One region of the Pseudomonas sp. MPC6 genome, then DNA from elsewhere that is predicted to be linked to it. Evidence: predicted binding sites of a transcription regulator. Region 1 holds the regulator's gene; the other holds the start of a gene.
What was found. Region 1 encodes sigma-54, which starts transcription at its own class of promoters, with help from an activator protein. Its sites were predicted from a motif close to ANTGGCATNNANNTTGCTNT; they were not measured.
Positions count from the first base shown of each region.

Region 1 (3,196 bases):
GCCTGTCCGGTGGTGAACGCCGCCGCGTGGAAATCGCCCGGGCACTGGCCACCAACCCGAAATTCATCCTCCTCGACGAACCTTTCGCCGGCGTGGACCCGATTTCGGTGGGCGACATCAAACAGATCATCCACCACCTCAAGGCCAAGGGCATTGGCGTGCTGATCACGGACCACAACGTCCGCGAAACCCTGGATATCTGCGAAACCGCTTACATCGTCAACGATGGGCAACTGATCGCCGAAGGCGACTCTGCCACCATCCTGGCCAACGAACTGGTCAAGGAAGTGTATCTGGGCCATGAGTTCCGCCTGTAGCGTTGAGGTGTCCGCCTTGCCGCTCAAGCGCTTGTCTCGATAAAAAATCAACACTTTTTTATTGTTACAGCGCTCTAGGCAAACGCTAAAGTTTCGGGCATATAATTTGCTTATGTTTGGCGCTCCGGCGCCCTGTAGTGGATGGCGCATGTGCGCCGGCGAATAAGGTGTTAAGCCCCTGCCATGAAACCATCGCTAGTCTTGAGAATGGGCCAGCAGCTGACGATGACACCGCAGCTGCAACAGGCCATCCGCCTGCTCCAATTGTCGACCCTGGACCTGCAACAGGAAATCCAGGAGGCCCTGGAGTCCAATCCGATGCTCGAACGCCAGGAAGAAGGCGACGACTTCGATAACGCCGACCCCTTGGCCGACAAAGCCGAACAGCTCCCCAATGCCGACGTGTCGGAACCCTCCTACCAGGAAACCGCCCCGACGGTGGATAACCTCGAGGAAGGTGACTGGAACGAGCGCATTCCCAACGAACTGCCCGTCGATACCGCGTGGGAGGACGTTTACCAGACCAGCGCCAGCAGCCTGCCGAGCAACGATGACGACGAGTGGGACTTCACCACCCGTACATCGGCCGGTGAAAGCCTGCAAAGCCATCTGCTGTGGCAACTGAACCTGGCACCGATGTCCGACACCGATCGCCTGATTGCCGTGACCCTGATCGACTGCATCAACAATCAGGGTTACCTGGACGAAACCCTCGAGGAAATTCTCGAAGCCTTCGACCCGGAACTGGACATCGAACTGGACGAAATAGAAGCCGTCCTGCATCGCATCCAGCAATTCGAACCCGCCGGCATCGCCGCCCGCAACCTGGGCGAATGCCTGTTGCTGCAATTGCGCCAATTGCCCGCCAAGACCCCGTGGCTGGCCGAGGCCAAGCGTCTGGTCAGCGATTACATCGACCTGCTTGGCAGCCGCGACTACAGCCAGCTGATGCGCCGCATGAAGCTCAAGGAAGATGAACTGCGCCAGGTGATCGAACTGGTGCAGAGCCTCAACCCGCGGCCTGGCTCGCAGATCGAGTCCAGCGAAGCCGAATACGTCGTCCCCGATGTCATCGTGCGCAAGGACAACGAGCGCTGGCTGGTGGAGCTGAACCAGGAATCGGTGCCGCGGCTGCGGGTCAACGCCCAATACGCCGGTTTCGTGCGCCGCGCCGACACCAGTGCCGACAACACCTTCATGCGCAATCAGTTGCAAGAGGCCCGCTGGTTCATCAAGAGCCTACAGAGCCGCAACGAAACCCTGATGAAAGTGGCCACCCAGATCGTCGAGCATCAGCGCGGCTTCCTGGAGTACGGCGACGAAGCCATGAAACCGTTGGTGCTGCATGACATTGCCGAGGCGGTGGGCATGCACGAGTCGACGATTTCCCGGGTGACTACGCAGAAATTCATGCATACCCCCCGGGGCATCTATGAACTGAAATACTTTTTTTCCAGCCACGTCAGCACCTCGGAAGGCGGTGAATGCTCGTCCACGGCGATCCGCGCGATCATCAAAAAACTGGTTGCAGCGGAAAATCAGAAAAAGCCGTTGAGTGACAGCAAGATCGCTGGTTTACTGGAGGCACAAGGCATTCAGGTGGCTCGCCGCACCGTCGCCAAGTACCGCGAATCCCTCGGGATCGCGCCTTCGAGCGAACGCAAGCGGTTGATGTAGAGCCACGCCACAGCGTTCCAGTGGCAGGCATTTCTGCCTGCCGCTTTATGCACTGGCAACGAAGGAGAAGCTGTATGCAAGTCAACATCAGTGGACACCAACTGGAAGTGACCGAACCTCTTCGCACCTACATCGGCGAAAAGCTCGAACGATTGGAGAGGCATTTCGACAAGATCACCAACGTGCAGGTCACGATGACGGTCGAAAAGCTGAAGCAGAAAATCGAAGCCACGCTGCATATTCCCGGCAATGAAGTGGTCGCCAACGCGGAACATACCGATATGTACGCGGCGATCGACGCATTGACCGACAAGCTGGATAAACAACTCAAAAAGCATAAGGAAAAGACCCAAAGCCTCCTCCAGGGCGCGACCGGTCGTTAACACTCCCAACCCATGATCCGACTTGAAAGCATCCTGACCCCCGGCCGTTCCCTCGTGAACGTGCCGGGCGGCAGTAAAAAGAAAGCCCTCGAGCAAATTGCCAACCTCATCCATAAAGAAGTCCCGGATCTGGAGATGCAAGATGTCTTCGAGGCTCTGATTGCCCGTGAAAAACTCGGCTCGACCGGTTTTGGCAACGGCATCGCCATCCCCCACTGTCGCCTCAAGGGCTGTACCGCACCCGTCAGTGCCTTGATGCATCTGGACGCACCCATCGATTTCGACGCCATCGACGGTGCCCCGGTCGACCTGCTGTTCGTACTGCTGGTCCCGCAAGCCGCCACCGATGCGCACCTGGAGCTGCTGCGGCAGATCGCCAGCATGCTCGATCGCAAGGAAGTACGCGAAAAGCTGCGCAGCGCCCCGAGCAATGAAGCCTTGTATCAGGTTGTCCTGGACGAGCAAAACGGTCAGTAATCATGCGCTTGATCATCGTCAGTGGCCGTTCCGGCTCAGGTAAAAGTACCGCGCTCGATGTTCTCGAGGACAACGGCTTTTACTGCATCGACAACCTGCCTGCCGGGCTTTTGCCGGAACTGGCCGAACGTGCACTGATCCACACCGAACTGGCCCAGCCGCTGGTTGCCGTGTCGATCGACGCGCGCAACTTGCCGAGCCACCTGTCGCGCTTCCCCGAGCTGCTGGAAGAAGTCCGCAGCCGGCATATCCAGTGCGATGTCCTGTACCTGGACGCCGACGAAGAAACCTTGCTCAAACGTTTTTCGGAGACCCGCCGGCGTCACCCCCTGAGCAACGCCA
Region 1 is NZ_CP034783.1:5,938,566-5,941,761, forward strand. Features, by position in the region: gene lptB (LPS export ABC transporter ATP-binding protein) at 1-317, shown strand, start outside; gene ELQ88_RS29670 (RNA polymerase factor sigma-54) at 501-1,994, shown strand; gene raiA (ribosome-associated translation inhibitor RaiA) at 2,069-2,377, shown strand; gene ptsN (PTS IIA-like nitrogen regulatory protein PtsN) at 2,390-2,854, shown strand; gene rapZ (RNase adapter RapZ) at 2,857-3,196, shown strand, end outside.

Region 2 (3,196 bases), 960 kb from region 1:
TTGTTGCTTCGTTCGGCCCCGGCGTTGCTTTCAATATCAAACCCAAGCAACTGGCCAAGACCGAAGCCCTGACCGCGCTCAATCGCATTCAGGTGCAGATGAGCAGCATGAACAAGGAAAACGGCGGCTACGTGCTGATGAACTTCAGCCAGTTGCTCGATGACGAGTTGCAAGTGGTGCTGGTCTACGGCAATGACCTACCGCGGGTGCTCGAGTTGTGTGCTGAAGTCGGCATCGCTGCCGCGCCTTCGCTGGAAGCCCTGAAAGTGGCGATCCACGTCTGACGCCACCCTGGACCGAATAAAACGGAACCCGCGCACCGGACAGCTATCCTAAGAGTGCACACCACTCTTAGGGAGCGACACCATGGGTTCCACGTTCAATGGTCTGGTTGGCCTGATCATTCTTGCCCTGGACATCTGGGCAATCATCAACGTGCTGAAAAGTGGCACCGGCACCGGGATGAAAATCGTCTGGGTGCTGTTGATCCTGCTGTTGCCGGTCCTGGGGCTGATTATCTGGGCCATCGCCGGACCGCGGGGTAATGTGCGGGTTTGACCGGTCCCCACAAACAACACCGACCCTTGTAGGAGCTGGCTTGCCAGCGAAGGCGGCCTGATAGTCACCTACGATGTGACTGACACACCGCCTTCGCCGGCAAGCCGGCTCCTACAGGGTAATTCGTCAGCATCAGGCTGACGCGTTGTAATCCCGTTGAACGATCAGTCAGGGTACAAGTCCAGATACATGTAAGCCCATTTGCGGGTTTGTTCGAGGAGGCACTGATGCAAAAGTGGAAAATCACTTTCGTGGATGATCATGGTGAAACAGTCGACGAAGTCTTCGAGTGCGACGAATGCCCGGACAACGAGCATGCCGCCAAACTGATCAAGGCCCGCCTCCTGCCTGTCGCTGCCGAACTGGATCTGAATGATCTGGAAGGGCGCACTGCTGATGCGAGCGTTAAAAGTCTCAAGACCCAGAACAGCATTCAAATCCTCGGCATTACTCCCGTCTGAAATACTTCCTGGCACATTCGTGAAACAACCAGACCTTGGCAGCGCCTCTATCTTGGGGATACTCTGCAAGCGAGATCAGCGAACGAATCGCTAAGGTCTGGTCTTGTCAGCTACATGCTTGCTTCCCACCGGCAATTTGTTGCCGCATCACTCGCACCAATCGGTTGCGTGTGCCGGGAATACGGAAAGTCTATCCATCAAGTTGAGGGGGACGTTTCATGAGCACAGCCTATCAAGAAGACATCAGCAGCAGCGTGCTGCGCCGCATGAAAGAAGGCGGTTTCGACTTTTCACGATTCCATCCCATCGAGTTCTACGCCATTTTTCCGGACGAGGAGCGGGCGCGCAGGGCGGCAGGGCATTATTGCGGTGAATCGTTGAATGCCCAGATCAGCGTGCGCGATGACGGCGCGTGGTATCTGGAACTGAGTAAAGTGATGTACGCCACCTACGACGGTATCGGCGACTTCGAGCAGGACTTCGAGGCAGTGGTGGAGCCTCTGGGCGGGATCATCGAAGGGTGGGGCGTCAAGCAGGAGGTACGAGGGCGACTCGCATAACATTATGAACAGCGACAACATTCACTAACGGCTGACCTTTGGGTTGGCCGTTTTCGTTTGCGGCTTCTTTTGCTCTTGTTTTTGCTTTGACTATGCTGCTGATGGGCGAAGACATTGCTTCGCAATGAAGCGGGGGCGATCAGCTTGGGGCAGTTACCGCACAGGATTGGTGCGGTGATTCCGGCGTCATTATCCAACTGATTGATATCAAAGCGTTTATGCCGATGGCACGGGCCTTGCGAAGGCCTGTAAGTCCGGGTGACAAGGAGTACGGCATGATCCGCACCTATTTTGATGAAATGTATGATGCCGGCGGCCAGGTCCGCCCGCATTACCGGGAGTTTGCCCGTTGGCTGGCCGAAACGCCTGATGAGCTTCTGGCCCAACGGCGACGCGAGGCCGATCTGCTGTTTCATCGGGCCGGGATTACCTTCACGCTCTACGGTGACGAGCAAGGGACAGAGCGCCTGATTCCCTTTGACACCATCCCCCGCAGCATCCCCGCCAGTGAATGGCGGGTCGTCGAACGCGGCTGTATCCAGCGGGTCAAGGCGCTGAACATGTTCCTCGCCGACCTCTATCACGACCAGCGCATCATCAAGGCCGGCATCATCCCGGCCGAGCAAGTGCTGGCCAACGAGCAATACCAGTTGGCGATGCAAGGGCTGGATCTGCACCGGAATATCTATTCGCACATTTCCGGTGTCGATCTGGTACGCGATGGCGACGGCACGTACTACGTGCTCGAAGACAACCTGCGTACACCGAGCGGCGTGAGTTACATGCTCGAAGACCGCAAGATGATGATGCGTCTGTTCCCCGAATTGTTCGCGGCGCAACGCATTGCACCGATCGACCACTATCCGAACCTGTTGCTCGATACCCTGAAAAGCTCCAGCCCGATCGATAACCCGAGTGTGGTGGTGCTGACGCCAGGCCGCTTCAACAGTGCGTTTTTCGAACATGCGTTTCTTGCTCGGGAAATGGGCGTCGAACTGGTGGAAGGCGCGGACCTGTTCGTGCGTGACGATAAGGTGTTCATGCGTACCACGGATGGGCCGAAAGCCGTCGACGTGATCTACCGGCGCCTCGACGATGCCTTCCTCGACCCGCTGGCGTTCAACCCGGACTCGATGCTCGGCGTCCCGGGGCTGTTGTCGTCCTACCGTTCCGGCAACGTGGTCCTGGCGAATGCCATCGGCACCGGGGTAGCGGATGACAAGTCGGTGTATCCGTTCGTCACGGACATGATCCGCTTCTACCTCGACGAAGAGCCGATCCTGAAGAATGTGCCGACGTGGCAGTGTCGTAATCCGGCCGAGTTGTCCCACGTCCTGGCCAATCTTCCAGAGCTGGTGGTCAAGGAAACCCAGGGTTCAGGCGGCTACGGAATGCTGGTGGGGCCGGCGGCGACGGCAGCGGAAATCGAAACCTTCCGCGCGCGGATCAAAGCCAAGCCCCACGCGTACATCGCGCAACCAACATTGTCGTTGTCGACCTGTCCGACTTTTGTCGAAAACGGCATCGCCCCACGCCATATCGACCTGCGTCCGTTTGTATTGTCTGGCCGCGAAACCCGGGTTGTGCCCGGTGGTTTGACCCGTGTCGCCCTGCGTG
Region 2 is NZ_CP034783.1:4,974,773-4,977,968, reverse strand. Features, by position in the region: gene ELQ88_RS24930 (hypothetical protein) at 1-284, shown strand, start outside; gene ELQ88_RS24925 (PLDc N-terminal domain-containing protein) at 367-558, shown strand; gene ELQ88_RS24920 (hypothetical protein) at 786-1,019, shown strand; gene ELQ88_RS24915 (ribonuclease E inhibitor RraB) at 1,238-1,579, shown strand; gene ELQ88_RS24910 (circularly permuted type 2 ATP-grasp protein) at 1,855-3,196, shown strand, end outside.
Region 2: ELQ88_RS24910 (circularly permuted type 2 ATP-grasp protein) is a predicted target of sigma-54. The motif match lies at 1,803-1,822, and genes of this name have one in related genera.